Regions from separate parts of the Mesobacillus stamsii genome, predicted to be linked through region 2. Evidence: riboswitches for the same ligand, from Rfam matches in the RefSeq annotation. Region 2 holds a riboswitch; each other region holds the start of a gene.

Region 1 (9,952 bases), on a different contig from region 2:
GGGTTATGAAATAATCTGCACCAGCCCTGATTTTCTTTTCCATCCTCAGGACTGCTTTATCTATGGAGCGGACATTTGGATTAAAGGCTGCTCCGATCGAAAATGCTCCTTTTTGCCCAAGGTCTTTGCCAGAATAGGAGAGTCCTGAATTCAATTGTTTGATCATCTCAATTAATTCAAAGGAAGATACGTCAAAAACAGACGACGCTCCAGGAAAATCCCCGACTCGGGCAGGGTCTCCGGTAACTGCCAAGACATCATGAAGGCCAAGTGTGTGCAGACCCATTAAATGCGACTGCAGCCCGATTATGTTACGGTCCCGGCAAGTCAGGTGTACGAGCGGACGCATTCCAATTTTGTCTTTAACCAGATGGCCAACGGCTGAATTGGAAATTCTGGGTGAAGCAAGTGAATTATCCGCAAGTGTCAAAGCATCGATTCCTATTTCTTTTAACGCCTTCGCTCCTTCAAAAAAGCGTTTAGTATCGAGTTTCCGCGGAGAGTCTAGCTCGACAATCACCGAAGGTCGTTCTTTTACTAATTCATGCAGAGGAGCATCTGGCCGTTTGACATCTGCTGGTGCCGCCACAACCTTGACTTTTTTTGCCGCGACTAGCTTATTGCTAACTGGCTGCGACCCCTTTAGTTCATCAGCTAATGCTTTAATATGTTCTGGTGTAGTACCGCAACACCCACCGATCAGCCTGATTCCTTGTTCACGAAAGCTGCGGGCCGACTTTCTGAAATATTCCGGGTCGCCCTCATAATGGAATTTTCCATCTGTGTACGCTGGCAAACCAGCATTTGGATACACCGATAAGAATGCTCTTGTCGGAAGCTTGATCTGTTCGAGGCTCGAAATCATATGATGAGGCCCTAGTCTGCAATTAAGTCCGACGATATCAGCACCCAGATTTTCCAGCCTGTTAAAAACTTCCTGAAGAGGAGTCTGGTCCTGCATAATGCCGATTTCCTGGAGCGTTACATGAGCAATGATCGGCAAATCTGTTTCCTTTCTGGCAATTGCCAATACAGTCTCGATTTCCTCCATATCATAAAAGGTTTCGAGCAGCACTCCGTCCACTCCTTCAAGAAGCAGGCAATAGAGCTGTTCCCTGAAGCTACGCTTGATCTCTTCAATCGGGATGGCTGATGGCCTGATGCCGCGATTGCCGCCCATCGTTCCTAAAACATAAGCCTCGCTGCCTGCTGCCTGACGGGCAAGCCGGACAGCTGCGCTATTGATTTCCTTCACTTGATCCTCAAGTCCATATCTTTCTAGTTTTATATAATTGGCAGCATATGAATTCGTCTGAATTAGATCAGCTCCAGCATCCATATATGCTTTATGGATCTTTATGATCGCTTCAGGCTGGGAGAGATTCAACTCTTCAAAACAGGTTCCTGCTCCATAGGAATGGAGCAGGGTACCGATTGCACCATCCGCTATTAAAATTTCATTTTCCATTCGTTTCAGGAAACTCATTCTAATCCCTCCTTCTGTAAATCAGCCTTCTCCACCGCTTTTTTAAAAGCCGCTTGCAAATCATCTAGCAAATCTCGGTAATCTTCAATACCGACAGAGAATCGCAACAACCGCTCACAGACGCCGGTTTGTTCGCGAATTTCAGGTGGAATATCAGCGTGTGTCTGAGTAGCAGGGTAGGTAATAAAACTTTCAACACCTCCAAGACTCTCAGCAAAAGTGATTATAGACAAGCTTTTCAAAAATGGATCGACGATGGCGGGAGACTGGACACGGAACGAAATCATTCCGCCTCTTCCGGGATAAAAAACATCCTTTACAGACTCATGTTTTTTCAAGAAGTCAACCAGCTTCTTGGCATTCTGCTCATGTCGCTCCATCCTTAGTGACAATGTCTTCATGCCACGAAGGAGAAGCCAGGAATCGAAAGGACTTAAAACCGCCCCGCCCCCATTATGATGGAGGAAAAGGGACTCGCAAATTTCTTTCCCTCTTGCAACAATCAATCCTGCCAGCACATCATTATGTCCCCCGAGGTATTTCGTCGCACTGTGGATCACAATATCAGCGCCAAGAGTCAAAGGTTTTTGGAGAAGGGGAGTGTAGAAAGTATTATCAACGATCAACAAGATCCCGTACTCATTGGCGATCTGAGCAATGGACTCGATATCTGCCTGTTCCATTAACGGGTTTGTCGGTGTTTCCACAAACAGTGCCTTTGTATTGGGATTGATGGCTGCCTTGATTTCTAGTAAATTTGACATATCTGCATAGGTACTATGTAATCCCCACTTTTTAAATCCTTGCTCAAGAAGTCTGTATGTACCCCCATACAAATCTTTTGAGACAATCCATTCATCCCCAGACTTAAAAAGCGAGAGAACGGTCCAAATTGCCGCCATTCCTGAGCTGCAGGCAAATCCACGGTCTCCTTCTTCGAGGTCGGCAATTGCCTTTTCCAAAATTTCGCGAGTAGGATTGCCAGTACGAACATAATCATAACCACTGGACTGTCCAATCCCTTCATGACGATACGCTGTTGTCAAATAAATGGGAGGATTCACCGCACCGGTCGCAGATTCACTCCTATTGCCTAGCTGTGCTAACTTTGTATCGATTTTCACCAATGTACTCACTCCTCATGATTGATCGGCCAGAGACTATATTTGTTTTAAAATGCTGACTTGTAAAAAACAAAAAAGCCTTCTCAAGAAGAAGACTTTAAAATGATCAGCCAACTTCTTATCTGCCAAGTTTTTGAAAACTTGCTGGAATTAGCACCTTTTCAACAAAGTTGAAGGTTGCTGAAGCTTCATAGGGCCAGGACCCTCAGCTTCTCTCGATAAGATTCCATAAATGGAATTATTAAATTTCTCTAAATATTACAGCTGATATAGAAAATTGTCAATCATTAAATTAAAGTGGTGAACTAGTTTGTATTTGTTTCCTTCATTTGAGTGCGCATTAAATTTATGTGTTTGATATAATAATAGCATTCAACTTACGCAAGAATACGAGAGGCATTAAAAGAGTTTTAGTTTGGGAGGGGAAGACTATGAAATTTATCCATACAGGTGATTGGCATCTTGGGAAGCTTGTCCACGGCATCTATATGACAGAAGACCAGCGGGAGGTATTGAATCAATTTGTTGATCTTGTTGCTGAGGAACAGCCGGACGCAGTTGTGATTGCTGGAGATCTATATGACAGATCTGTACCGCCGACTGATGCGGTGGAGCTGCTCGATGAAATTCTGTTCAGAATCAATGTCGAGCTGAACACCCCCGTTATAGCGATAGCCGGGAACCACGATAGTGCCGAACGGCTGTCGTTCGGGAGCTCTTGGTACCGTCATAATCATTTTTACTTAACCGGCAAATGGACGAATGAGTTTAAACCTGTACATATCAAAGGGGTCAATTTCCATCTGGTTCCGTATGCTGAACCTGGCGTAATCCGGCATTTGCTCGGCGATGCTTCGATTCATTCCCATCAGGATGCAATGAAAGCTGTCATTGGCAAAATGGAAGAAAACCTGAATCCGAACGAACCGAATGTGTTTGTCGGACATGCCTTCGTTCTTGGAGGGGATTCCTGTGATTCTGAGCGGGCGCTTTCGGTGGGCGGTTCTGGCTGTGTGACACAGGATTTATTTGATCCATTTTCGTATACGGCACTAGGGCATCTTCACAGTCCTGATGCGATCAAACATGACAAGGTCAAATATTCTGGCTCTCTTTTAAAATATTCATTTTCAGAGGCAAAACAGCGCAAGTCAGTCTCCATTGTTAAAATGAATGAGAATGGAAGCTTCGAAATCAGCTATAGGAGCCTGAAACCGAAACAGGATATGCGTGAACTGGAAGGGCAACTTGAACAGCTTTTGGATCCTTCTTTTTATGAAAAAGAAAACACCACGGATTATTTAAAAGTAACGTTGTTGGATGATGGTGCGATCATTGACCCGATGGGCAAGCTGCGTCAAGTTTTTCCAAATGTCTTGCATCTTGAACGGAAAATCGAATCTATCGACCAAAAGCAAAGGCAGCACTTCAGCTCCATCAGAAAAGAAAAAAAGTCTGAACTGGAGCTTTTTGCACAGTTTTACAAGGAAATGACGACGAGCGAATTCACTGAGGAGAAACAGGGCATTATGACGGACGTGATTGGCCAAGTTTTAAAAGAGGAGGGGCAAAAATGAAACCTCTTAAACTGACGATGCAGGCTTTCGGGCCATATGCAGGTACAGAAACGATTGATTTTAAAGAGCTGGAAAACAGGACAATGTTTGTTATTTCCGGTAAAACGGGTGCAGGAAAGACAACGATATTCGATGGAATCAGTTATGCGATTTATGGAAAGGCAAGCGGAGAGGACAGGAATGGCACTGACCTGCGTAGCCAGTTTGCAGAAGAGGATACCCTGACTGAAATTTCCCTCGATTTTTCCTTGCGTCAAAAGACGTACCGAATCACCAGGTCTCCGCAACAGGAGCGGAAAAAGAAATCAGGCGAAGGAACAACCACCGTCGGAGCCAAGGCAGAGCTTTACCTGATTGACGAAAATGGTGACATCCAGCTGCTGGCTTCCAATGTTCGTGAAGCAGATGAAAAAATAAAGGAAATTATGATCATTGACAGCAATCAATTCCGACAAATTTTGATGATTCCGCAAGGTGAATTTCGGAAGCTGCTGACATCTGACAGCAAAGAAAAGGAAATCATCCTGCAAAGATTATTCCATACGGAAATTTATAAAAAAGTGGAAGAAAAATTAAAAGAAGAAGCAACACTTTTGAAAAAGATGGTCGAGGACCAGGTCGAAAAAAGGAGTGCTCAGCTGCGAAGCATTAAAGCGGTTGAAAACGATGAGCTCAAAGAACTGATCGCTGCAGGCAGCGTGAATGACACGCTTATTCTTCCGCTTTTAAAAAACGAAATCGACGCAATGGAGAGCAAGCTTCAGGAACTTGCGAAAGCCCGTGAAAACCTGCAACTAGACCGTGATCAAATGCAGCAGCGCTTGTTCGAGGCCGAAGCCACTTTGAAACAGATCCAATCGCTTGAGACATTGAAAGCTGCAAAGGAAAAGCTAGAATCCCAGCAAGCTTTGTTTGCCGAAAAAGAAACGCAGACGGTATTTGCTAAAAAAGCTGCCCTGCTCAATGCCCAGGAACAGCTGTGCCATAACTTGAAAGCAGATTTTGATTCCATGACGAACCAGGTGTCCCAGATTTCCCAGCGAATTGGACAGTTATCTAGGAAACGGGAAGAAGCGGAACGGGAGCACCAAAGACAAATGGACCGGGAACCTGAAAGGAAAGCCGCAGCAGAACAAGTGAACTTGCTTGAGAATATAAGAGGAGAAGTCCTAGCATTTGCCAGTATTGATTCCAAGGTAAAGAAAATGAAAGGATCCCTTGATTCCAAAAATCAAGACCGTGAAAATGGTGAACACGCCCTGAAAACAGCAGAAGATCGTCTTAAGGTTCTGCAAATTGAGAAGGAAGAGGCGGAAAAAGCTCAACTCACTTATCTTGAGAATGACCGGCAATTAGAAAAGCTCCTGCGCGAATTGGACAAGCTAACTAAATTTAAAAATCACCTACAAAAAACGCATTTGGCCAAAGCAAAATTTGAAACAACGAAAGGGCTGCTGAACCAAGTTGTTTCTCATCATCATGATGGGAAAGCTGCAGCAGAAGAGCTAGAACAAAGGTGGCTGCACTCCCAGGCTGCCGTTTTAGCCGGAAAATTGCAAGAAGGAAGTGCCTGTCCCGTCTGCGGCTCCGAACATCATCCAGCTCCAATACGGGCAGATGAAGGCTTTATCCCGACAGAAGAGGATTTAAAAGCAGCCAGGAAGCAAGTTTCCGTCCTTGAGAAAGAAAAGAGTGCTGTTGAGAAAACGGTTATTGAAGCTGAAACAACTTTGCGATCATTAAACACAAATGGCGAGGAATTAATGGCTGAAATCCTCGGTTTCCGTCCTGACTTTAAAATGGAACAGATTGCGGATGTCATCCTCATGACAGAGGGTGATATTGAAAAGCTGAAAAAAGAGCAGAATCAACTCGCAATAAAACAAAAATCGCTTGAAAAAATAAGGGCAGAAATAAAACGATATGATGAAGGCAAGGAAAAATTGCAGCTGCAATTGAAAGAGCTCGAAGACGAATACCAAAAACTGATTATCCAGTATACCGAAAACAAGACTACGCTAGCGAGAATGACAGAGAAAATTCCGGAACAACTTCGGTCACTGCAAGCATTCGAAGCAAAGTTGCAAACCGCAGAACAGCATCGAAAAGAGCTGGAACAGGAAATGGAGCTGGCGCGAAAGAATTTCCAGGACGCCAAGGAATTGCTAGGAACGGAGAAAGCCCGTCTTGAAGAAGCAGAAAGGCGTTTGAAGGAAATTGAAGCAAGGTTAGCCGCAGAACGGGAAGTGTTTAAAAATAACATGGTCGCTCAGGGATTCGAAAATTATCAGGCATATCACCAGTCTAAGACCCCCGAGCAGGCAATCCTGCGACTTGAAATGGAAGTAAGAGATTATCGGGAAGAAGTTCGCTCGGTCCGGGACCGGTTTACAGAACTCTCGGAAATGCTGAAGGATGTTAAAAAACCTGATCTGGAAACACTTCAAGCTAGTTTCTCAGAACTGAATCAAAAGATAAAAGAAGCGGATGAGACCTATCAGGATTTGAATCTCAAAAAACGTGATAATCAGTCTATTTTTAAACAGATTGTCTCATTAAACGAACAAATGAAGCAGCTGGAGGAAAAATACAAACTGGTCGGCCATCTATATGAAATTTCCAAAGGCCAGAACACATACAGAGTGACATTTGAACGCTTCGTCCTTGCTGCGTTCCTCGATGATATTCTGCGGGAGGCAAATGTCAGGCTGCAAAAGATGACAAGTGGCCGATACAGATTATTAAGAAAAACGGACCGATCAAAAGGCAATGTTCAAAGTGGCCTGGAACTTTTGGTGCTTGATGCTTATACAGGACAGGAACGGCATGTCAAAACCCTATCTGGCGGCGAAGGTTTCAAGGCAGCACTTTCATTGGCTCTTGGTCTTGCGGATGTGGTTCAGAATTACGCTGGCGGAGTATCACTGGAGACCATGTTTATTGATGAAGGTTTCGGAACGCTTGATCCAGAATCGCTCGATCAGGCAATTGAAGCCCTGATTGATATTCAGAGCAGCGGACGACTTGTTGGCATCATTTCTCACGTTCCAGAACTAAAAGAACGAATTGATGCAAGGCTGGAGGTTATCTCCACACAAACAGGCAGCAAAACTCAATTTGTGTTCATGAATTAATCGAGACAAGGAAGAGATTTTTAGATAGAGCCAAAATATAGTCACCAGGGAGATCGATCATGGAATTTGAAGTGGAATACCTTTCCTTCTACGTTGTTCAGGTAGAAGGAAAAGGCGATCAGGCAGATAAAAGATATAAACATTTCCAGACTCTGAACGAGGAAGAATATGAAAATAGTCCTTTAAAAGATTTCCTGGATGGTGAATTCGCAAAAATCGTCAAACGAAAGGTTGAACGCCATCCAAAAACAGATGAAGTTCCGACTAAGATTGGTTCCTTCATTGTTGAGGAAGGGCATGACCTGACCTCAAACCCAAACTATAATCTTTTTCACCGGGCGCGCTTTTCAGAATCAAAGGAGGATTTCCAGCAGGAGAGTGAGAAATTCGCCATTGCCTATGTGGATACGAGTGCTGTCCGCGGAGGAGCTTTCATTGTCGCCAAGGCAAAACTTCGTAAATATTTTGATGATGCTTTTGTGTTCATTCTGAAATGTGATTTCGAGCCGAAAGTTGCTTCCATTTCTGATGAAACTACCTTGATCCGTCAGGTGGAAATGGCCATTACAACGAAGAATATGAAGTCCATCCAGTATCCTTTTATGCCAGAAGAAGGCATGATCCAGGATAATGAATTGAAAATCAACCAGTCTTCTCATTCCCGTTATTTTGAGGATTTCCTGAAATATGTAGAATATGGACAGTCCATGCCCGAAATCGTCAAAACTCAAGTCATCGAAATGGTCCGCGGGCACATGGAGGAAACCTTCGAGCCGGAAAGTGAAGAGCGCGAACAGCTCGAAAACGCCATGGAAATCTGGGCTGCCAGCGAAAAAAGGGAACTGCAAGAACGATTTGAACCGGAACAAGTCATCGAGGCTGCCGCGCAGCTAATCGAGCATACACCTGAGCTCGAATTAAAGATGAAGCTTGATCACGTTTCGGTCAAAGGATTGCTTGCCGACTACGGTGACAGCATCCACCTGGCAAAACTAAATGGAAAATATGTCTTAATAATTGAAGCAGACGCAGTAACCTTTGAAAAAGGCTTTTCTCCAGTCGAATTTGCGAAACCTGACGAAATCGGCACTGTAGTGGAAAGAATCAGGCAAAAAGGCTAGCCACAAATAGATAAAATCCATCAGGCATCGATGTTTCGATGCTCTTCTTTATATTGTCAACATATAGGCTTGCTGATTAATTAGAAATGAATAGATCCAGTCTCGTTTTTCGTTGTGGACACATCCATACACATCTTACTGGGATTCCAAACACTCCCGTTCATTAAAAATCAATGAAAATAAGAAGTTTTAAAAAAATTGCTGATACAATTAGTTTTTATACTAACAATAACAAATACCTTTATACTTTATTGCTAGGGGGGCAATGTTGCATGAAAACCCATATTTTAGTCGTAGAAGATGAAATCCAAATTGCTCGTGTTTTGAAGATGGAGCTTGAATATGAAGGATATCAGGTGACGGTAGAGCATAACGGGAAGGCTGGGCTGGAAGCAGCCTTACATAAAGACATAGACTTAATTTTATTAGATGTGATGCTGCCTATATTAAGTGGCATCGAGGTGTTAAGACGGATACGAAAAGAAAACGAGAAGATTCCTGTTATTCTCCTTACCGCCCGTAATACCACGTTTGATAAAGTAGGTGGGTTGGATCAGGGTGCTAATGACTATATAACAAAACCATTTGAAATTGAAGAATTATTAGCAAGAATTCGTTCCTGTCTCCGCCATAATTCTATAAAAGACTCGATGCTGTCTATAGAAGATCTAGTTATTAATACCGATACAAGAGAGGTTGTAAGAAATGGCCTATCCATCCTCTTAACGCCGAAGGAATACGACCTATTGGTCTATCTAATTGTAAATAAAAATAAAGTGGTTACACGTGAAAGTATCCTTGTAAACGTATGGGGATATGACTATGAGGGAGAAACGAATGTGATTGATGTGTTCATTCGTCATTTACGAAAAAAGATTGATGATGGTTTTGCTTCTCCTTTGATCACCACTGTTAGAGGCATCGGGTATTCAATACGGGGAGAACTCAGATGAGGATTACATTAAAGATTAGTCTGTTAACCACCGCTTGGATGCTCCTTACCTTAATAATAATCAATATTATCGTGTTTATTTTATTTATGAAAACGACTGTTGATATGGAAAAAGATACCACGATTCAAAAAGCAGATGACATTGTAAAGTATTTTCAGGCCGAGACTGACTATACTCCTGAACAAATCAATAGTAAATTAAAAGCGCTTTTAACAGAACACTCGTATATTCGCATCTTACAGGCCGACAACCAAGTCCTATATGAAGTAACAAATGAAAAGCCGCTTGCTGAAAAAATAAAAGGAAAATATGTGGATACACAGGAGTCTGAAAGACGGGGAATATCATTAGCAAAAAAGGAAAAGCAGGTGTTAATCGTTCGTGTTCCGTTGAAAGAGGGACTTAATGTAAAAGGAAGTCTGGAGATTGGTAAGGAACTAATTGGCTTAGAATCAAGGAAAGATATACTATTATGGATTCTAGGGGTTAGCTCCCTTTTAGCGGTTATTTTATCATTACTAAGTGGAAGATGGCTAGCAAATATTATCATGCGGCCG
Region 2 (9,952 bases):
TTGAGAGCATGGGAATCCTCCCCGAAAAATAATTCAATGAACTGCAGTTTCTTCCTTATTCCGCTTTCGTTATAATGAGGGAAAGGAGAGAGGGTTATGCATACATTCAGTGCTGAAAATGGGGGAGAGGTTGTTTTAGCATTTAAAGAAAATGCCTTTGAACAGGAGGCAAGCCATGTGCTGATCATTTGTACCTATAACGGGGAGTGGCTACTCACTGATCATAAGAAAAGGGGCCTGGAATTTCCCGGAGGCAAAGCAGAAATAGGGGAGACACTTGAACAGGCAGCACGTCGAGAAGTCATGGAGGAAACCGGTGCGTTATTGAAACGAATCAAAAGCATTGGAGAGTACCGGGTCAGCAGTGGAGAAGGTATATTTGTAAAAAGAATCTTTTACGGTGAAGCAGAGAAAATCATCCCGCAGGATCATTACTTCGAAACTAAGGGACCGGTTTTCAAAAAAGGGGATTTGCTGGAAGATAGAAGGAAGGCTGAATACAGTTTTATCATGAAGGATGACGTGATAAGATATTCCCTTGAATTTTTAACGGAGAAGTTACTGTTCTAATTCATTTATCAAAAAAAACTGAAGAAGCCGACTCTTATTCCGGCTTCTTTACTGGTTACTTTTGATTAGCTTCTTTTCAAGTAGCTCTACCAGCTGGTACATCATGGTGGCAAAAACAGCAATCACAAAGAGCGACAGGAACACGAGCGTAAAGTTGAATACCTGGAATCCATAGATGATCATATAGCCGAGACCTCGTGACGAAACGAGGAATTCTCCGACGATGACACCTACCCAGCTCAGGCCGACATTGACTTTCAAACTTGAAATAATGGTCGGGAATGAGGCGGGCAGGATGGCTTCCTTAAAACATTGCGTCCTTGTCGCACCGAATGTCTGCAGCACTTTTAAATAGTTTTGGTCGACTTCTTTAAAAGAAGTGTAGACCACGATGGTCGTGATGATCACAGAGATGATCGCTCCCATTGCAATGATCGAGGTCATATTCGTACCAAGGGCTACAATCAGTATCGGGCCGAGCGCGACCTTTGGCATAGAATTTAAAATGACTAGGTACGGGTCTAATATTCGGGAAAGTAGCGGTGACCACCAAAGAACAGCGGCTAGCATGGTTCCGGCTAGAGTTCCTAGGATGAATCCAAGTACGGTTTCTACCAGTGTGACCCCGAGGTTGACTGCAAGCGAACCGTCGAGCGTCTTCTCTATCAGCAGGTTCCAAACTTTGGAGGGGGAACTGAAGAGAAGAGGATCAATCCATCTTTGTCGGCTTGATAGTTCCCAGCCTGCGAAAAAGGTGAAGAAAATCAACAATTGATAGACGCGGACTTTTTTTCGCTCGCTCCTTAGCCTTTTCAGGTACTGCTGGTGAAGGAGTTCAGTATTCTTCTGGTTCAAGATATTCCAACTCCTTCCATATTGATTGGAACAGCTCATTATATAAGGGATGGTTCCTCACCTCAAAAGGACTGATGTTTCTAAGTTCTTCCGGGATCAAGAAGACTTGGTGCAATCGTCCTGGCCTTGGTGAGAGCAGAAAGATGCGATCGCTCATCGCGATAGCTTCTCCGATATCGTGTGTAACCAAAATTGCTGTTTTTTCAAATGTCTTGAGTGTGTTGGAAACGAGATTCTCGAGCTTCAATTTTGTGAGATAATCGAGGGCGGAAAATGGCTCATCGAGCATGAGCAGTTTAGGTTCTGTTGCCAGTGTCCGCACCAGTGCCACCCGCTGGCGCATTCCTCCAGATAGCTGTTTAGGATAAAGTTTTCCTACATTCTCCAGTCCCATCTGCTCGAGGAGTGCCAAAACTTCTTCTTTTTTTTGCGCATTTAAAGTTCCACTGATCTTCAGTCCTAGTAAAATATTTTCCTCAATCGTTTTCCATGGGAATAGATAATCCTGCTGTAGCATATATCCAGTCTGATTCGAAGCCTGTTTGACTGTTTTTCCTTCAAGTTTTACCTGGCCGTCTGAAGGATCGATCAGCCCAGCGATAATGGAAAGCAATGTTGTTTTGCCGCAGCCGCTCGGTCCCAGGAAGGAAACGAATTCCCCTTCCCGGACATCGAGTGAAATATCATTTAGCGCAGTGACGGCAGATGTTTTCGTAAAATAAGTGTGATGGATTCCTGTTAACGTCAAAAAGTCCATTATGCGGCAACCTCCTGTTATTTCATGACTTTTCCAGCCACGTCTGTATCGACCAAAGTGTCATGGCTGATTTGCTTAGGAAGCTCCCCGGCTTCCTCCATGATGGCCTGGAGATTGTTCCACTCCTCTTCATCGAGAATTGGGTCTGTTGCGTACGTGCCCTGGCTTTTATAACGGTCCACTACGGTCTCGATCAGTGATAAATCTGTATCTTTAAAATATTCCTGGATGGCTTCAGCTGTCTCTTTCGCACTGTGAGAATCGACCCATTGTTGTGCTTTGTAAACGGCACGGGTAAACTTTTCTATCGTCTCCGCATTCTCCTTCATGAAGCTTTGTTTTGCCATGAATGTGGTATAAGGTACATGACCGGATTCCGTTCCAAATGAAGCGACGATATGGCCCTTTCCTTCTTTTTCAAACAAGCTTGCCTGAGGCTCGAATAGCTGTACAAAGTCACCTGTTCCAGAAGCAAAGGCATTTGGAATATTGGCGTAATCAATATTTTGGATCATCTTTAAATCTTGCTTTGGATCAATATTGTGTTTCTTGAGCACGAATTCACCGACCATTTGTGGCATTCCGCCTGTACGCTGTCCGAGGTAGGTAGACCCTTTCAACTGGTCCCATGAAAAATGGTCGATTTTCTGTCTGGAAACAAGGAAGGTGCCATCCGTCTGGGTCAGCTGGGCGAAATTGATGACTGGGTCGTTGGAATCTTGGGCATACACGTAAATAGAAGTTTCCGAGCCAACGAGGGCGATATCCGCCGCATTCGACAGCACGGCTGTCATTGTCTTGTCGCCGCCCCAGGCTGTAGTGAGTTCGATATTTAGCCCTTCTTCCTCAAAAAATCCTTTGGCAAGGGCAACATATTGAGGGGCATAGAAGATCGAACGGGTTACCTCTGCTACTTTCACGGTCTGTACTTTATTGTTTTGGCTGCAGGCTGAAAGAGGAATAATGAGAAAAGCAACCAAAATAATAGCAAGACCGGCTTTGAACCATTTTTTCATATTGATGCCTCCTAAAAAATCTGTCTTAAATTGGGCTTACGATAATGTATGAGGCGAGAAAAAAATGTGTGAATGCCTAGTAGCAAAATAGAAAAAATTCCTATTAGAGGAGTGATAACGGTGGCCAATGACGGTCTAATCATTTCAGCAGATCCCTATCCTTCTCCAAATCCAAAAGTCAAACTTGACATGGTGAGATATTTTGCAGGCGGGTTGCGCGTTAAGGGGCTGTTGGCAAGACCAACTGACGGAAGCGGGACAGAAGGCTTTCTTTATCTTCGTGGCGGCATCAAAAATGTGGGAAAGGTGAGGCCAGCTCGTATCGCCCAATTTGCTTCCGAAGGCTTTACGGTTTTTGCTCCTTTTTATCGAGGAAACCAAGGTGGGGAAGGGAATGAAGACTTTGGCGGGAAGGACCGTGACGATGCGTTTGCCGGCTTTAGGCTGCTCCAGTCTCTTCCAGGAGTGGAAAGAGTTCACGTTTTTGGATTTTCTAGAGGCGGATTGATGGCCTTGCTGACCGGCATTCAATTTCCGGAGACAGCTTCCGTTGTTACATGGGGAGGCGTGACCGATTTATTTTTAACCTATGTAGAAAGAAAAGATCTGCGCAGAATGATGAAAAGAGTAATCGGCGGATCACCGAAAAAAGTACCGAACCGCTATAAATTCAGAACGCCATTATATGAACTCGAGAACCTAAAAGCACCCGTGCTGCTGATCCATGGTCGCAATGACCGAAATGTGTCAGTAGAACATTCTTATCGGATCGAGAAACGGTTAAAAGACTTAAAGAAACCTGTAGAAAGCTGGTATTTTGATGAATATACACACTATTTTCCTCCAGTAGTGAATCGGAAAGTCGTCAGTGATTTAATGAATTGGATGAAATCACAGCCTCAATAATGATAAAATATAGGGGAAGCTATTTGTGAAGAGGAGCGGAAAAATAATGGGAATGCCATTAGAATTAAATACAATGATCGTAACAAAAGGCCGCGAAAAAAGGCTCAAAGACAATTTCTTCTCTTTGAAAAAGAAAGGTTATAGGCTTTATCCAATCGACATTCCACTGGAAGTAAGAAAGACGATTGAAGGGGATCTGGCCGGAACAGGCGTCATCTCAAAACTCGAGTGGACAGAAAATGAAACAATCTTAACGTATCAATTAGTTTCTTTGAAGTCAACGAACTGAACAGGGCACATTTTGTGCCCTGTTTTTATTTTTTTTGCGAGGAAACCGGATTTTTGGTCACCAATAGGCTAGATTGGTGCCCTGTTTTCAGAGAAATCGGGCATTCAGGTCACCGATGGGCCTGATTGGTGCCCTTTTTTTCCAGAGAAACCGGGAATTCAGGTCACCAAACATTGATGAATAACGAGCCATCAAAACTAAAGGCCATCTCTTCACCAGAGATGGCCTCACTTAAATTCTTATTTAACGGTTGGTCCGCCTTTTTCTTCGATTTCAGATGGTATGTTTGTGAACTTTTTAAAGTTGTCGCGGAACTGGGCTGCGAGCTCGTTTGCTTTTGTATAGTAGGCTTCCTTGTCAGTCCACGCTTTAACTGGCTGGAGGACATCGTCAGGTACACCTGGTACATGCAGTGGGATCTCAAGGCCAAAGATTTCGTCTTTTGCGGTTTCGACGTTCGTCAGTTCGCCTTCTAGTGCAGCCTGGACCATCGCTCTAGTGTACGCCAACTTCATGCGGCTTCCGATGCCATATTCTCCGCCAGTCCATCCCGTATTCACGAGGAATACCTTTGCGTTGTGCTCGGCAATTTTTTCACCAAGCATTTCGGCGTACTTTGTTGCTGCAAGCGGCAGGAAGGGAGAACCAAAGCATGTGGAGAATGTTGCCTGCGGTGATGTAATGCCGCGTTCTGTACCAGCGAGCTTGGACGTGTATCCGCTCAGGAAGTGATACATTGCTTGTTCCTTTGTTAACCTGGCAATTGGAGGCAGTACCCCGAAAGCGTCGGCTGTCAGGAATACAATGGCGTTTGGATGGCCAGCGATGCTTGGATCCACGATATTTTCAATCGCTTGAATTGGATAGGCTGCCCGAGTGTTTTCGGTCAGGCTGCCGTCATCATAATTGGCCACACGTGTATCATCATCGACTACGACGTTCTCGAGAACCGAGCCAAATCGGATTGCCTCAAAGATTTGCGGTTCTCTTTCCTTGGACAAATTGATGCATTTGGCATAGCAGCCGCCTTCGATGTTGAACACACCATTAGCAGACCAGCCGTGTTCATCATCCCCAATCAACCGGCGGTTATTGTCAGCAGATAAAGTTGTTTTGCCTGTACCGGATAGTCCAAAGAACAAGGCGACATCGCCTTCGCGTCCAACATTCGCCGAGCAGTGCATCGACAAAATCCCGTTTTCCGGAAGCAAATAATTCATTATCGAGAAGATCGATTTCTTCATTTCACCGGCGTACTCAGTCCCGCCGATCAAGACGACGCGCTGCTCGAAGGAAATGATGATGAAGGTTTCAGAGTTTGTCCCATCTATTTCAGGGTCGGCTTTGAAGGTAGGGGCTGAAAGGATTGTAAACTCGGATTCATGCTCAGCAAGATCTGCTTCTGTTGGCCGAATGAATAATTGATGGGCAAAAAGATTATGCCATGCATATTCATTGATGACTTGAATGGGTAGGCGGTACTTCTTATCTGCCCCAGCAAATCCGTTGAAAACGAAAACTTCGTCTTTATCTTGGAGGTACTTCAATACCTTATTATATAGCTTCGTAAAAGATTCCTTGGAGATCGGCTGGTTGACTGGCCCCCAGTCGATTTTATCTTTTACGGATTCTTCTTCGACAATAAATTTATCTTTAGGGGAACGGCCAGTATATTTACCAGTCGTCGCTCTTATCGCACCTGTTGACGTCAAGATTCCTTCTTTTCGGTTTAGCACCTTTTCAACTAGCTGGGGGACAGAAAGCTGTACCCGTATATTGCTTCCATTAATTAATCCTGAAAGTTCATTTGATATCCCTACAACGTTCATCGGAGAATACCTTCCTTTTTAAAAGATTCAGATTATGTAATTTCTTGATATTAGTATAGCACATTTAACGAATTAATCTATACTAATATACGGAAAAATTCCATTTGTCCATACGTTAGGAAATTGAGAATGTATTTTGAAAAAAAACCATTGACAGGCCATTATATCTTCGTTATGATTTGGACTTGAACGGATACTCTCTTATCCCGAGCTGGTGGAGGGACAGGCCCAATGAAACCCAGCAACCTGCAAACGAGAATGACAGCTTTTGAATTTGCTGTCCCTTTTTCGGGCAAAGGTGCTAACCTGATGCAAGGGATTTGCCCTTGAACGATAAGAGCGAAAGGCGCGGAATTTAGCAAAAACCTTTCCTCATATTTGGAGAGGTTTTTTATATTGTTTTTTCCTGGCCAATGCATGGGACTACTGCTGGGTTAAATTTTAAAAAAGAAGTTCACCATGAATTTTCCTAATAAAAACTCAGCGTTTATTTCATACTACGTAGGGAATGAGTACCGTATCAAACGAGGTTTGTATTGGGACAGCCTCGGGTCTATTTTTATACATGAGGGAGGAACTCAGATGTCACACAAACGCCGTTTGTTTACTTCTGAATCAGTAACAGAGGGCCATCCGGATAAAATTTGCGACCAGATTTCTGATGCGATTTTGGATGCGATCCTGGCTAAAGATGCGAACGCACGTGTTGCAGCCGAAACATCCGTTACGACAGGCTTGGTCCTAGTTGCAGGCGAAATCACCACTTCTACATACGTAGATATTCCAAAAATCGTCCGTGAAACCATCAAGGAAATCGGCTATACTCGCGCAAAGTACGGATTCGACGCGGAAACTTGCGCAGTGTTAACTGCCATCGACGAGCAGTCAGCTGATATAGCGATGGGAGTTGACCAGGCGCTTGAAGCACGTGAAGGTCAGATGTCAGACGCAGAAATCGAAGCAATTGGTGCTGGAGACCAAGGTTTAATGTTCGGTTTTGCGTGCAACGAAACGAAAGAGCTTATGCCACTTCCAATTTCCTTGGCACATAAAATTTCCCGACGTCTGACGGAAGTTCGCAAGGAAGAAATCCTTCCTTACCTGCGTCCAGACGGAAAAACTCAGGTAACAGTTGAATACGACGAGAATGACAAGCCAGTCCGTATCGATACAATCGTTATCTCAACACAGCACCATCCTGAAGTTTCGCTTGAGCAAATCCAGCGCAACCTTAAGGAACATGTCATCAAGCCTGTCGTACCGGCAGAATTGATTGATGAAAACACAAAATACTTCATCAACCCAACTGGCCGTTTCGTAATCGGCGGACCACAAGGTGATGCAGGTCTTACTGGCCGCAAGATCATCGTAGATACTTACGGTGGATATGCGCGTCACGGAGGAGGCGCATTCTCTGGGAAGGATCCTACAAAAGTGGACCGTTCAGCTGCATACGCGGCGCGTTATGTTGCCAAGAACCTCGTTGCTGCTGGTCTTGCCGAAAAAGTCGAAGTTCAGCTTGCATACGCAATCGGCGTTGCCCGTCCGGTATCCATCTCCATTGATACGTTTGGAACAGGAAAAGTGAGTGAGGACGTACTGATCGACGTTGTGGAAAGCAACTTCGACCTTCGACCTGCTGGTATTATCAAAATGCTGGACTTGCGCAAGCCAATTTACAAACAGACAGCTGCTTACGGACACTTTGGCCGTTCGGACGTTGACCTTCCATGGGAGCGTACAGACAAAGCTGAAACGCTCCGTACTCAAGCTCTCGGCAAATAAGAAAAAGGAGTTACATAGAAATTATGTAACTCCTTTTTCATATCAAACGTCAAATCAGTGATTAGATGGTTTGCGAATGGAGCAAAAGGTGAAAAATAAAGTATTCCCTTAAATTCCCCATGGATTTTACTGCAAAAATTTTGTGTTTAATGATAGGATAAGATGGTATGTTTGGATTGAAAGCAAAAAACATTAATAAATTTTTTTACTGAAATGGAGAAGGTGAAGTACATAATGTGTGGCTTTATCGGATGTGTACATGAGAAAGCGCAGGAATACAGCAGCGAAGATAAGCAGCTGTTCAAGAATATGAATGACATCATCACCCACCGTGGTCCAGATGATGATGGATATTTCTACGATGAGCATATCCAGCTCGGCTTCCGTCGTTTGAGCATCATCGACCTGGAGGCTGGCCATCAGCCATTGACGTATGAAAATGAACGTTATTGGATCATTTTCAACGGAGAAATATACAACTACCTAGAGCTTCGTGAAGAGTTGATCGAAGAAGGACTGACGTTCGAAACCCACTCTGATACAGAAGTGATCATTGCTCTATACAGCCAGGTCAAGGAGCAGGCTGTCGACAAGCTGCGCGGAATGTTCGCATTTGTCATTTGGGATAAGCAAGAAATGGTTCTTTACGGGGCACGGGACCATTTCGGCATTAAACCATTCTTTTATTTTGAAGATGAAAATCGTACATTCTTCGGTTCTGAAAAGAAGAGCATTTTGCTTGGCTTGCAGAATGATGTAATTGATTATAAGGCTCTGCAGCATTTTTTAACATACCAGTTTGTTCCCGAACCGGACACCATGTCTGAGGGCATTTACAAGCTGGAACCAGGGCATTATTTTACAAAAAAAATTGGTTCGCCGATGGAAATAAAGCGTTACTGGAAAGCGAGCTTCTCGCCTATCCATAAATCAGAGGATGAATTTACGAAGGAGATCAGGGATGTCCTGTTCGAATCGGTGAAAATTCATATGCGCAGTGATGTGCCAGTTGGTTCATTCCTTTCTGGCGGGATTGATTCGTCGATCATCGCGTCGATCGCAAAGCAATACCATCCTGGAATCAAGACATTCTCGGTCGGATTTGAACAGGATGGCTTCAGCGAGATTGATGTCGCCAAAGAAACGGCTGATCGACTCGGTGTGGAAAATATCAGCTATGTAATCAGTCCACAGGAATACATGGATGAACTCCCTAAAATTATGTGGCATATGGATGATCCGCTTGCTGACCCGGCCGCTATCCCATTGTATTTCGTAGCGCGTGAAGCTAGGAAGCATGTAACGGTTGTCCTTTCCGGTGAAGGTGCCGATGAATTATTCGGCGGATATAATATTTACCGCGAACCGCAAGACCTTGAGGTTTTTAATAAGATTCCTGGAGTGGGGAAGGCGTTGCTAAAAGGCATCTCCAAAATGATGCCTGAAGGCTTGAAAGGGAAAAGTTTCATCGAGCGCGGCGTCACTCCAATGGAAGAGCGCTATATCGGAAATGCAAAAATGTTCACTGAAAAAGAAAAGAGCGAACTGCTCCGCGTATATAACGGCAAGTACGATTTTAGGGATATAACGAAGCCTCTATACCGCGAAAGCCGAGGATACGATCCGGTTGATACTATGCAGTACATTGATATCCACACATGGATGCGCGGCGATATTTTATTAAAAGCTGATAGAATGACAATGGCACATTCTTTGGAGCTTCGCGTACCATTCCTTGATAAGGTTGTTTTTGAAACAGCTTCTAAAATTCCGACAAGCCTGAAGACTGCTAACCATACAACGAAGTATATTTTGCGAAAAGCGGCGGAAGGGGTGGTCCCTGACCATGTGCTTACCCGCAAGAAACTTGGTTTCCCGGTGCCAATTAGACATTGGCTTAGGAATGAAATGAACGAATGGGCCAAGAAAATCATTATGGAAAGCA
Region 3 (9,952 bases), on a different contig from region 2:
ATACGCAAATTTTCTGTCAGGAAGCATTTAATGAAATTGAGCAGGATGCAAAGGAAACGCTTGTCGCAACAGAAGAAGGCGACACCCTTCGTATGCTGACTTCAGCATTGCGCAAGTTCACAAGACACACTCCAATCAATGTCATCGCAAAGAAGCGAGAAGCAGCAGAAAAGCTGATCACTGTCGAACGCTTTGTCGTATAACATTCGTACTTCCAACACTCCTCTCGATCTCGAGAGGAGTGTTTTGTTCAAATAGCAGGATTTTTGCAAACTTTGTTGAATTTATGAAAAGGATGTTAAATTCATGCGCTGAAAGATAGTATTGCACCTAGATTATATGTTACTATCCGTTTATAGGGTTTTCTTTATGGGATACTAGCAAGGGGTGGGGAAGTCTTGGGAAAAACATTTTATTGGTACCCTAAATGTAGTACATGCAGGAATGCGAAGAAATGGCTGGACCAGCATGAAGTGGCCTATAACGAAGTACATATAGTTGAAAATCCGCCACCTCAGTCGCAGCTGGAAGAAATGCTTGCAAAAAGCGGTCTCGAGATCAAGAAATTTTTTAACAGTAGCGGCCAAAAATACCGCGAGCTCGGGATGAAAGACAAACTCAAGACAGCATCCAAAAACGAACTGCTGGCGCTGCTGGCATCTGACGGTATGCTCATCAAACGCCCGCTCATGACAGATGGGGAAAAAGTGACCGTTGGTTTCAAAGAGGATGAGTATGAACAAGCGTGGCTGTAATTTTGGTCCCATCGATATTAATCGATAGAGATATACAATTGGAGGGATAGTCAATGAGTACACCAAAAGATTTACGTTATTCTGCAGAACACGAGTGGGTAAAAGTTGAAGGAGAAAAGGCTCGCGTGGGCATTACCGATTTCGCTCAATCCGAGCTAGGGGACATCGTCTTCGTCGAACTTCCAGAAGTCGGCGACGAGATCACTGTTGACCAGCCATTTGGAAGCGTGGAATCAGTGAAAACCGTATCAGAGTTATATGCACCGGTAAGCGGCAAAGTGATTGAAATCAACGAAGAATTGAATGACAGCCCTGAGTTCGTTAACGAATCTCCATATGAAAAGGCATGGATGATTACAGTGGAACTGACAGACAGCAATGAAGTAGACAAGCTGATGACACCAGAACAATACGAAGAAATGATCAAAGAATAATGTATTGCCGACGCCTTGAGCATTCAAGGCGTTTTTTTTCAAAAAATAAGGATCTGCTGCTTAGACCAAATCTTTGCAATCTCAAGTGGAAACAGTAACAATAGTTGTAAAGTAATTATTTTCTGGTGCATAGGTGGTTATGGCGATGGACAAAAATCTTAAGGTGATCATAGTAGAAGGTTCGTCAGATAAAAAGAAAGTACAGACCGTACTGAAAGAACCAGTGGAAATTATTTGCACGAATGGCACAATCGGTGTTTCAAAGCTTGATGAACTGATAGATTCGCTGGTTGATAAGGATGTTTATATCCTTGTAGATGCTGATGCTTCAGGTGAAAAGCTAAGGAAGCAATTCAAAAGAGAGTTTCCTGAGGCAAACCATTTATACATTGACAGGATGTACCGGGAAGTGGCGACTGCACCAGAAAAACATCTTGCAACTGTTTTAATTGGAGCAAATATTGATGTGCATGCAGAGTACTTAGAAAAAGGATGACTCAAAAATGGAAGATTGGAACAAAACGGAAATCGAAACTTTTCTTGCAGAAAAGCACACAGGGTACCTATACTTTTACACCCCAATATGCGGTACTTGTCAGTTGGCAAGCAAAATGCTGACGGTGATCGAACAGCTGCTACCTGAACTCCGATCCGGAAAAGCAGATTTGAACTTCCTTCCTGAAATGGCTGAACGATTTGAAATAGAAAGTGTACCATGTTTGATTTTAATAAAAAACGGAGAGGTACAGGAGAAAATCTATGCCTTTCAATCCGTTCCTTATTTATTTGAAAAATTAACAGAATTGCAAGGCTGATGGCAAGGGACAAAATCCGGCATTCCAATTATGAAAACCGCCAAATGACCGTGGTTCTTTGGAGATATTTCTCGGGAAATGAAGAATTTTGCCGAATTAGCAAATTCATTCTGAAAAATGAAAATAGATTGACCTACATTTTCGATCGTGGTATCATCACTTTAACGCAATGAAAACAAACTGAATATTCTTATCCAGAGAGGCGGAGGGACTGGCCCGAAGAAGCCCGGCAACCGGTTGGTAAAACACGGTGCTAATTCCTGCAGAGTAAATACTCTGAAAAGATAAGGAGAGTTGATAAATGGCCCTCTTCTTAAGAAGAGGGCTTTTTGTATCACCTTTCCGAAAATTTTATGATTGGAGAGATGAAGATGGCAAATGAGCAAAAAAATTACAGAATCGAAACGATTGGTGTACACGGAGGACAGTCTCCAGATCCGGTAACGGGAGCTAGAGCTGTGCCGATTTATGCTAGTAATGCATTCCAGTTTGAAAACACAGATCATGCAGCTGATTTATTCGCACTCAAGGAGCCAGGCTATATTTATTCGCGAATTCATAACCCTACCGTCACGGCACTGGAGGAAAAGGTCGCCTTGTTGGAGGGGGGAGTTGGAGCCCTTGCCTTGTCAAGTGGTATGTCTGCAATTACGTTGGCGATTTTAAATATCGCCCATGCAGGGGATGAAATTGTCGCTGCTTCTAACCTGTACGGAGGGACTTACAATCTATTTGCCGTAACATTGCCGAAATATGGAATTACCGTTCACTTTGTGGATTCCGATGATCCTGAAAATTTCAGGAAGGCCATTACCCCAAAAACAAAGGCGGTCTACGCAGAAACAATTGGAAATCCAAGTCTTAGGGTATTGGATATAGAAGCTGTCGCGGAGATTGCGCATGAAGCTGGTGTTCCGCTGATCATCGATAATACTTTTGCGACGCCCTATTTATGCCGGCCGATTGAATATGGAGCAGACATTGTCATTCACTCAGCTACCAAGTGGCTTTTAGGCAATGGTACAGTTATGGGCGGAATCATTGTCGACGGTGGGAAATTCGATTGGAAATCCCCTAAGTTTCCTGGTTTCAATGAACCCGACTCTAGCTACCATGATATTGTTTATAGTGAAGCCATAGGAGCCGCCGCATATATTGTGAAAGCAAGGGTCCAGCTGCTTCGTGATCTTGGTCCGGCCATCAGCCCGCAGAGTGCCTTCCAATTGAATCTTGGAATCGAAACATTGCATGTCCGGATGAAAGAGCATGTTGCGAATACGCGGAAGATAGTAGACTATCTTGAGTCACATCCAGCCGTTACTTGGGTCACCTACCCTGGCCATGACTCTCACCCTGATAAGCATCTGGCAGATCGATACCTTCCAAAAGGTGCTGGGTCAGTGGTGATATTTGGAATAGAAGGTGGCCGAGAAGCAGGTGCGAAACTGATCAACGCCTTGACATTATGGTCCCATGTTGCCAATGTCGGCGACGCGAAGAGCTTGGTTATCCATCCTGCAAGCACTACCCATCAGCAGCTCGATTCAGACGGACTCAAAGCTGCGGGTGTTCCGGAAGATTTAATTCGTCTTTCTGTTGGCATTGAAAATAGTGATGATATTATCGCTGACCTCGAGCAGGCTATTGAAAAGGCAACGGGAGTACTTGGGATACCTGCAAGAGTATAATATCAAAGGACCATGAGAAAAAGAATTTTGAAATAATTTTATTGACACCCATTTTTGTTCCGTGCTACAATCACATTCGTAACTAAAATAGCTAGTAAAAATTTAATAGCATACTCTTATCAAGAGAGGTGGAGGGAAGTGCCCGTTGAAGCCCGGCAACCATCAGTAAGCTTGCTTATCTGAAATGGTGCCAATTCACTCAAAGCTGATTGCTTTGGCAGATGAGAGAAAGGATACCGCCTACGACTATGCCTTTCTGCTTATTTGCAGAAAGGCTTTTTACATGAATTTTTTGGTTGCTGAATGGGAAAATAGATTGATAACCTTCCTATTATACTAGGGTATTTTTCAGGTGGATAGAACGGTTGCGAAAGAGGGGGAGTCAATTGATTACGATAAAAAAAGCTAGAAAGATTTATCCTTCAAAAAAAGGCGAAGTCAAGGCGGTAGATGATGTTAATCTTGAAGTAAAAGAAGGCGAAATCTTCGGGGTCATTGGATATAGCGGCGCAGGAAAAAGTACCCTAATTCGTATGTTAAATGGGCTTGAAATTCCAACATCAGGATCTGTCATTGTTGCAGGCAGGGAAGTTTCCAAGATTAAGGGTGCAGAATTAAGAAAAGCAAGACAGGAAATCAGCATGATATTCCAGCATTTCAATCTCCTTTGGTCGAGGACGGTTGCAGATAATATTGCATTCCCTCTCGAAATTGCAGGAGTGCCGAAAGCTGAAAGGGACAAAAGGGTAAAAGAATTGATCTCGCTTGTCGGTCTTGATGGCCGGGGAGATGCTTATCCTTCGCAGTTAAGTGGCGGGCAAAAGCAGAGGGTCGGGATCGCCAGGGCGTTGGCGAATAATCCAAAGGTTCTTCTAGGGGACGAAGCGACTTCCGCACTTGACCCACAGACAACCGACCAAATTCTGGATCTTCTTGTCGATATCAATAAGCGGCTGGGGCTTACCATCGTCCTGATCACCCATGAAATGCATGTCATCCGCAAAATTTGTCACCGAGTAGCAGTCATGGAGGGCGGCAGAATCGTTGAGACAGGACATGTCTTGGATGTGTTTAAGAATCCGCAGCAGCCAATTACGAAAAGGTTTGTCCAACAAGTAACGGAACCAGAGGAAACAAAGGAAACGGTAGACCATTTACTCGACCGGTATCCGCATGGACGGGTGATCCAGCTGACATTCGTAGGCGAAGGGGTCGAGCAGCCGCTAATTACCAATTTGATCCGTAAATTCGAGATAACGGTTACGATTGTACAAGGAAAAATTTCCCAGACACAAAACGGGTCATATGGAATTTTGTTCATCCATCTTGATGGAGAAGAAGAAGAATTGGACAATGCAATTACATTTATCGGCCAGCATGAAGTCGGAGTGGAGGTGATTTCAAATGGCTGAAACTTTGTTTCCAAATGTTAACTGGGACCGCATGTGGGGAGCGACAGTTGATACACTATACATGAGTGCCATTTCTGTGGTCGCTACCTTCCTAATAGGAGCCATCCTCGGACTGCTGCTCTTTTTAACTGCTACAGATAATATATGGGGAAACAAACTGATTCATGTGGTGCTGAGCGCTGTGGTGAATATTTTTCGATCGATTCCATTTATTATTTTGATCGTCCTGCTCATTCCTTTTACGAAAATCATCGTCGGATCAATGATTGGCAAAAATGCTGCATTGCCAGCGTTAATTATCGGATCCGCGCCATTTTATGCTAGGATGGTTGAAATTGGTTTGCGTGAGATTGATAAGGGAGTTATTGAAGCTGCAAGATCCATGGGAGCTAAAACGACAACGATCATCTGGAAGGTTCTTCTTCCAGAATCAATGCCGGCCTTGGTTTCAGGCATTACAGTGACAGCGATCGCGCTTGTAAGTTACACGGCGATGGCAGGAGTCATCGGTGCGGGCGGTCTTGGAAATCTCGCCTATTTGGAAGGATTTCAGCGAGGTCGCAGCGATGTCACACTGATGGCAACCATCATCATCTTAATCATCGTATTTTTAATCCAGATTATCGGTGATTCCATCACAAGGAAATTAGATAAAAGATAAAAGGAGAGAAAGAAAATGAAAAAATGGTTAGTAGCATTTTTAGTATTGATTTTGACAACAGGCCTTGCAGCATGTGGTTCATCTGCAGGAAAAACAGACAGCGGCAAGGAGGACAGCAAGAAAATTGTCGTTGGGGCGTCCAACGTACCTCATGCAGAAATCTTGGAAAAAGCGAAACCGCTTCTTGAAAAACAAGGATATCAAATGGAAATTAAGACATTCAATGACTATGTTGTTCCAAACCAGGCATTGGATTCAGGAGAACTGGATGCCAACTATTTCCAACATATCCCGTACCTGGAGTCACAAATGGCTGACAATGGCTATAAGTTTGAAATTGCAGGGGGAATCCACATCGAGCCCATCGGAGTATATTCTAAGGACTACAAAAGTCTTGAGGAACTGCCAAAAGGTGCGCTAATCATTATGAGCAGTTCAGTGGCCGACCATGGCAGAATTTTGACAATGCTGGAAAAAGAGGGTCTGATTACACTTAATGATGGCGTGGAAAAAGTAAAAGCAACCATTGACGACATTAAAGACAACCCTAAGGAATTGAAGTTTGGTACTGAATATGAACCAGCATTGCTTCCGCAAATTTTCAACAATGGGGAAGGCGATGCTGTTCTGATCAACTCAAACTTTGCGATTGACGCTGGATTGAACCCATTGAAGGATTCGATTGCGATTGAGGAAAGCGATTCTCCATATGTGAACGTAGTTGCCGTCCGTGAAGGCGATGCAGACAAGCCAGCAATCAAAGCGCTTGTGGAAGTTCTTCACTCAAAGGAAATCCAAGACTTCATCCTTGAAAAATATGAAGGCGCAGTCGTACCCGTCAAAGAATAATACCGGAAGAGAGCAGGCGAAAAACCTGCTCTCTTTTTTGACCGCTTCTTAACAGGAAAGGCTCTATTGGAGAGGATTTTGGCAGTATTGTAAGAATGGCAGAGATGAACTCCCCAGAGGCCTTCTTATTCCATTCCATCCAAATATTAACGGTTTTAATCGCTTTGATAGTGGTAAATAAAAGGTGTTACGATTGGAATGTCAAAAAAACGCTTCTTAAAAAGCGAAAAACCGAAGGGATGATTCACTATTAGTCAGCTAAAACTGAACTACACAAGTGAAATGGAAAAGGCAATGCATGGAGCACATGGGATTAGTTACGAAGTTTACAGCATGGACCATGACGCAAGAATGGAAGTCGAAAGAAAACGCGAGCAGGATTATATCAAAAGTCAACGGATGGTCGCCGATCTGGACAGAAGAGTCCACTCCTAAACAACGAAATAGTAAATGGAAACCAGTGTATAGTGCACTGGTTTCTTTGTTTTTGTTGTGAATATGGAAAAACCCGGTTATTTTGACAGGTTTGGGTCGATGGAGTGAAAAGTTGTCAAGAAAGCAACGGTTTCTTGACAACTTATTGGAACTAATAAAAAAAGCTGTCAAAATTATTCGAATGAGGATAACTGCCCAGATGCTTTCGAGTACATTTTTTTACAAGAGAAGGCAAAAATAATACAAGCTTGTGAAGCTTTGTCTGATAAAATATAGGTAGACTGTTGCAGCGCCGTTTTGCTCAAATAAACGAAGTGGAAAAAGGCCGGCTTGTGCTCCTTATTCGCAGCATTAATGAAAAATTCCTACTTTTCAAGTTTTGTCGTATTTCTTTTCACTGCTTAAGTGTTGCTATCACTTTTCATTTGTTATAAGATTGTAATGAGAATAAATTGAGAATAGAAATTTTGACGGCAAGAGCCGGCTTAAATCTTTTCTATATTGATGGAGGTAATAGTATGGCAGGATCTGTATTATCAATTAAGGACCTTGAGGTTGAGATTGAAGGCAAGCAGATATTAAATGGGATAAACCTGGAAGTAAAGGGTGGAGAGATTCACGCGATCATGGGACCAAATGGTACTGGCAAATCTACTTTGTCGTCCTCTATCATGGGTCATCCTAAATATAAAGTAACAAAAGGTACAGTTATGCTAGATGGCAAGGATGTTCTTGAAATGGAAGTAGATGAGCGAGCGCGTGCTGGTTTATTCCTTGCGATGCAGTATCCAAGCGAAATCAGCGGTGTTACAAATGCTGACTTCCTTCGTTCGGCGTTGAACAGCCGCCTTGGCGAAGGAAACGAAATTTCGCTAATGAAATTCATTCGCAAGATGGATAAGCAAATGGAATTCCTTGAAATGGATCTTGATATGGCACAGCGTTATCTTAACGAAGGTTTTTCCGGCGGTGAGAAAAAACGCAATGAAATCCTTCAATTAATGATGCTTGAACCAAAGATTGCAATCCTTGATGAAATCGACTCAGGTCTTGATATCGACGCTTTGAAAGTTGTTTCTAAAGGGATCAATGAAATGCGCAATGAAGATTTCGGATGCTTGATTATCACTCACTATCAGCGCCTGCTTGATTACATCACTCCTGACTATGTTCATGTCATGATGCAGGGACGCATTGTTAAATCCGGCGGACCGGAGCTGGCGCAGCGCCTAGAAGCAGAAGGATATGACTGGATTAAGAAAGAACTGGGCATCGAGGACGAAACAGTTGGGCAAGAAGCTTAAGCGGCGGGGGGATTTATAATGACTACGGAAACAAAATGGGCTTTTGACCAGGAGTACATTACTTCCTTCTCAAAAGAAATGAATGAGCCGGCTTGGCTGACAGAACTTCGGGTACAATCACTAGCAATAGCAGAAGACCTTTCCTTGCCAAGACCGGAAAAAACGAAAATAGATAAATGGAACTTCACTCAGTTTGAAAAACTTCTTGTGAAAAGCGATATTTTTTCAGCTGTCGATGATCTTCCAGAAGAGGTAAAATCACTTGTGGACATGGAAGCAAAGGACAGCAGCCTGTATGTCCAGCGCAACAACAAGCCTGCATACCTCCAGCTTTCAAAAGAAATGCAGGAGCAGGGTGTGATTTTTACCGATATTTTCACAGCGGCACGCGAATACAGCGACCTGCTGAAGAAATACTTCATGACAGCTGTCAAATCTGACGAGCATCGCTTGACTGCTCTTCACACTGCATTCATGAACGGCGGGGCATTCCTTTATGTTCCGAAAAACGTACAGCTGAACAGCCCAATCCAGGCAATCTTCCTGCATGATGATGCAGAAGCGAACCTTTTCAACCACGTGCTGGTTGTAGCTGAAGATAATAGTTCTTTGACTTATGTCGAAAACTATTTTTCTACAACAGGAAAAGTGAATGGATTGGTCAACATCGTAACAGAAGCATTTGCTGGCCAAAACGCGAAAATTCAGTACGGTGCAGTGGATACATTAGCAGAAGGCCTGACTACCTATGTGAACCGCCGCGGTATTGCCGGAAGAGATGCAAGGATCGAATGGGCTCTTGGCTTGATGAATGACGGCAACACTATTTCTGATAATCTTACCAATCTGATTGGCGACGGTTCCTACTGTGATATGAAAACAGTTGCTATCGGACGGGGCGAACAGACGCAGAACTTCACGACAAGCATCATCCATTTTGGCAAAAACTCGAATGGCTTTATCCTTAAGCATGGCGTTGTGAAGGATAGCGCTACCTCTATTTTTAACGGAATCGGAAAAATCGAGCACGGCGCTTCTAAGTCAAATGCGGAGCAAGAATCACGTGTGCTCATGCTCAGTGAAAAAGCGCGCGGAGATGCGAACCCGATTCTTTTGATTGATGAAGATGATGTAACAGCAGGTCACGCTGCTTCGGTAGGACGCGTTGATCCATTACAGCTTTACTACTTGATGAGCCGAGGTATTTCGAAGCATGAGGCTGAACGCCTTGTCATCCATGGATTCCTTGCACCGGTTGTTAATGAACTTCCAATTGAGGGAGTAAAAAAGCAGTTGGTTGAGGTAATCGAAAGGAAAGTTAAATAATGAACGCTCGCGAAATTCGTGAATTATTTCCGATTTTAAATCAGGAAGTCAATGGCAATCCGCTCGTCTATCTAGACAGTGCGGCAACATCACAAAAGCCAGTGCAGGTTATCGAATCGCTGGACAAATATTATCGTGAATACAACGCTAACGTACACCGTGGAGTTCATACTCTTGGAACAAGAGCGACCGATGGGTATGAAGGAGCAAGGGAAAAAGTTCGCAAGTTCATAAACGCAAAATCAATGGAAGAAATTATTTTTACCAGAGGAA

Evidence for each region. A riboswitch is a leader RNA that binds a small molecule or an ion and turns the genes downstream of it on or off. The one in region 2 is predicted to bind S-adenosylmethionine.
Region 1: linked by a shared signal. The riboswitch ahead of J2S25_RS06955 (methionine biosynthesis PLP-dependent protein) and the one ahead of metK (methionine adenosyltransferase) in region 2 are both predicted to bind S-adenosylmethionine.
Region 3: linked by a shared signal. The riboswitch ahead of J2S25_RS04030 (O-acetylhomoserine aminocarboxypropyltransferase/cysteine synthase family protein) and the one ahead of metK (methionine adenosyltransferase) in region 2 are both predicted to bind S-adenosylmethionine.

What each region holds. Positions count from the first base shown of each region.
Region 1 is NZ_JAUSUN010000006.1:82,127-92,078, reverse strand. It holds gene J2S25_RS06960 (bifunctional homocysteine S-methyltransferase/methylenetetrahydrofolate reductase) at 1-1,486, opposite strand, end outside; gene J2S25_RS06955 (methionine biosynthesis PLP-dependent protein) at 1,483-2,613, opposite strand; SAM riboswitch class I at 2,726-2,835, opposite strand; gene J2S25_RS06950 (exonuclease SbcCD subunit D) at 3,042-4,187, shown strand; gene J2S25_RS06945 (AAA family ATPase) at 4,184-7,321, shown strand; gene J2S25_RS06940 (DUF3900 domain-containing protein) at 7,381-8,442, shown strand; gene J2S25_RS06935 (response regulator transcription factor) at 8,715-9,395, shown strand; gene J2S25_RS06930 (sensor histidine kinase) at 9,392-9,952, shown strand, end outside.
Region 2 is NZ_JAUSUN010000005.1:190,159-200,110, reverse strand. It holds gene J2S25_RS06235 (hypothetical protein) at 1-32, shown strand, start outside; gene ytkD (RNA deprotection pyrophosphohydrolase) at 97-570, shown strand; gene J2S25_RS06225 (ABC transporter permease) at 619-1,464, opposite strand; gene J2S25_RS06220 (ABC transporter ATP-binding protein) at 1,406-2,182, opposite strand; gene J2S25_RS06215 (ABC transporter substrate-binding protein) at 2,200-3,198, opposite strand; gene J2S25_RS06210 (alpha/beta hydrolase family protein) at 3,319-4,104, shown strand; gene J2S25_RS06205 (DUF2584 domain-containing protein) at 4,151-4,393, shown strand; gene pckA (phosphoenolpyruvate carboxykinase (ATP)) at 4,633-6,222, opposite strand; SAM riboswitch class I at 6,421-6,562, shown strand; gene metK (methionine adenosyltransferase) at 6,805-8,007, shown strand; gene asnB (asparagine synthase (glutamine-hydrolyzing)) at 8,242-9,952, shown strand, end outside.
Region 3 is NZ_JAUSUN010000004.1:31,832-41,783, forward strand. It holds gene J2S25_RS04005 (acyl-CoA dehydrogenase FadE) at 1-203, shown strand, start outside; gene J2S25_RS04010 (arsenate reductase family protein) at 399-755, shown strand; gene gcvH (glycine cleavage system protein GcvH) at 809-1,189, shown strand; gene J2S25_RS04020 (toprim domain-containing protein) at 1,335-1,685, shown strand; gene J2S25_RS04025 (thioredoxin family protein) at 1,693-2,004, shown strand; SAM riboswitch class I at 2,192-2,295, shown strand; gene J2S25_RS04030 (O-acetylhomoserine aminocarboxypropyltransferase/cysteine synthase family protein) at 2,376-3,692, shown strand; SAM riboswitch class I at 3,806-3,920, shown strand; gene J2S25_RS04035 (methionine ABC transporter ATP-binding protein) at 4,079-5,104, shown strand; gene J2S25_RS04040 (methionine ABC transporter permease) at 5,097-5,765, shown strand; gene J2S25_RS04045 (MetQ/NlpA family ABC transporter substrate-binding protein) at 5,781-6,614, shown strand; gene J2S25_RS04050 (YuzK family famiily protein) at 6,897-7,049, shown strand; gene sufC (Fe-S cluster assembly ATPase SufC) at 7,568-8,353, shown strand; gene sufD (Fe-S cluster assembly protein SufD) at 8,372-9,679, shown strand; gene J2S25_RS04065 (cysteine desulfurase) at 9,679-9,952, shown strand, end outside.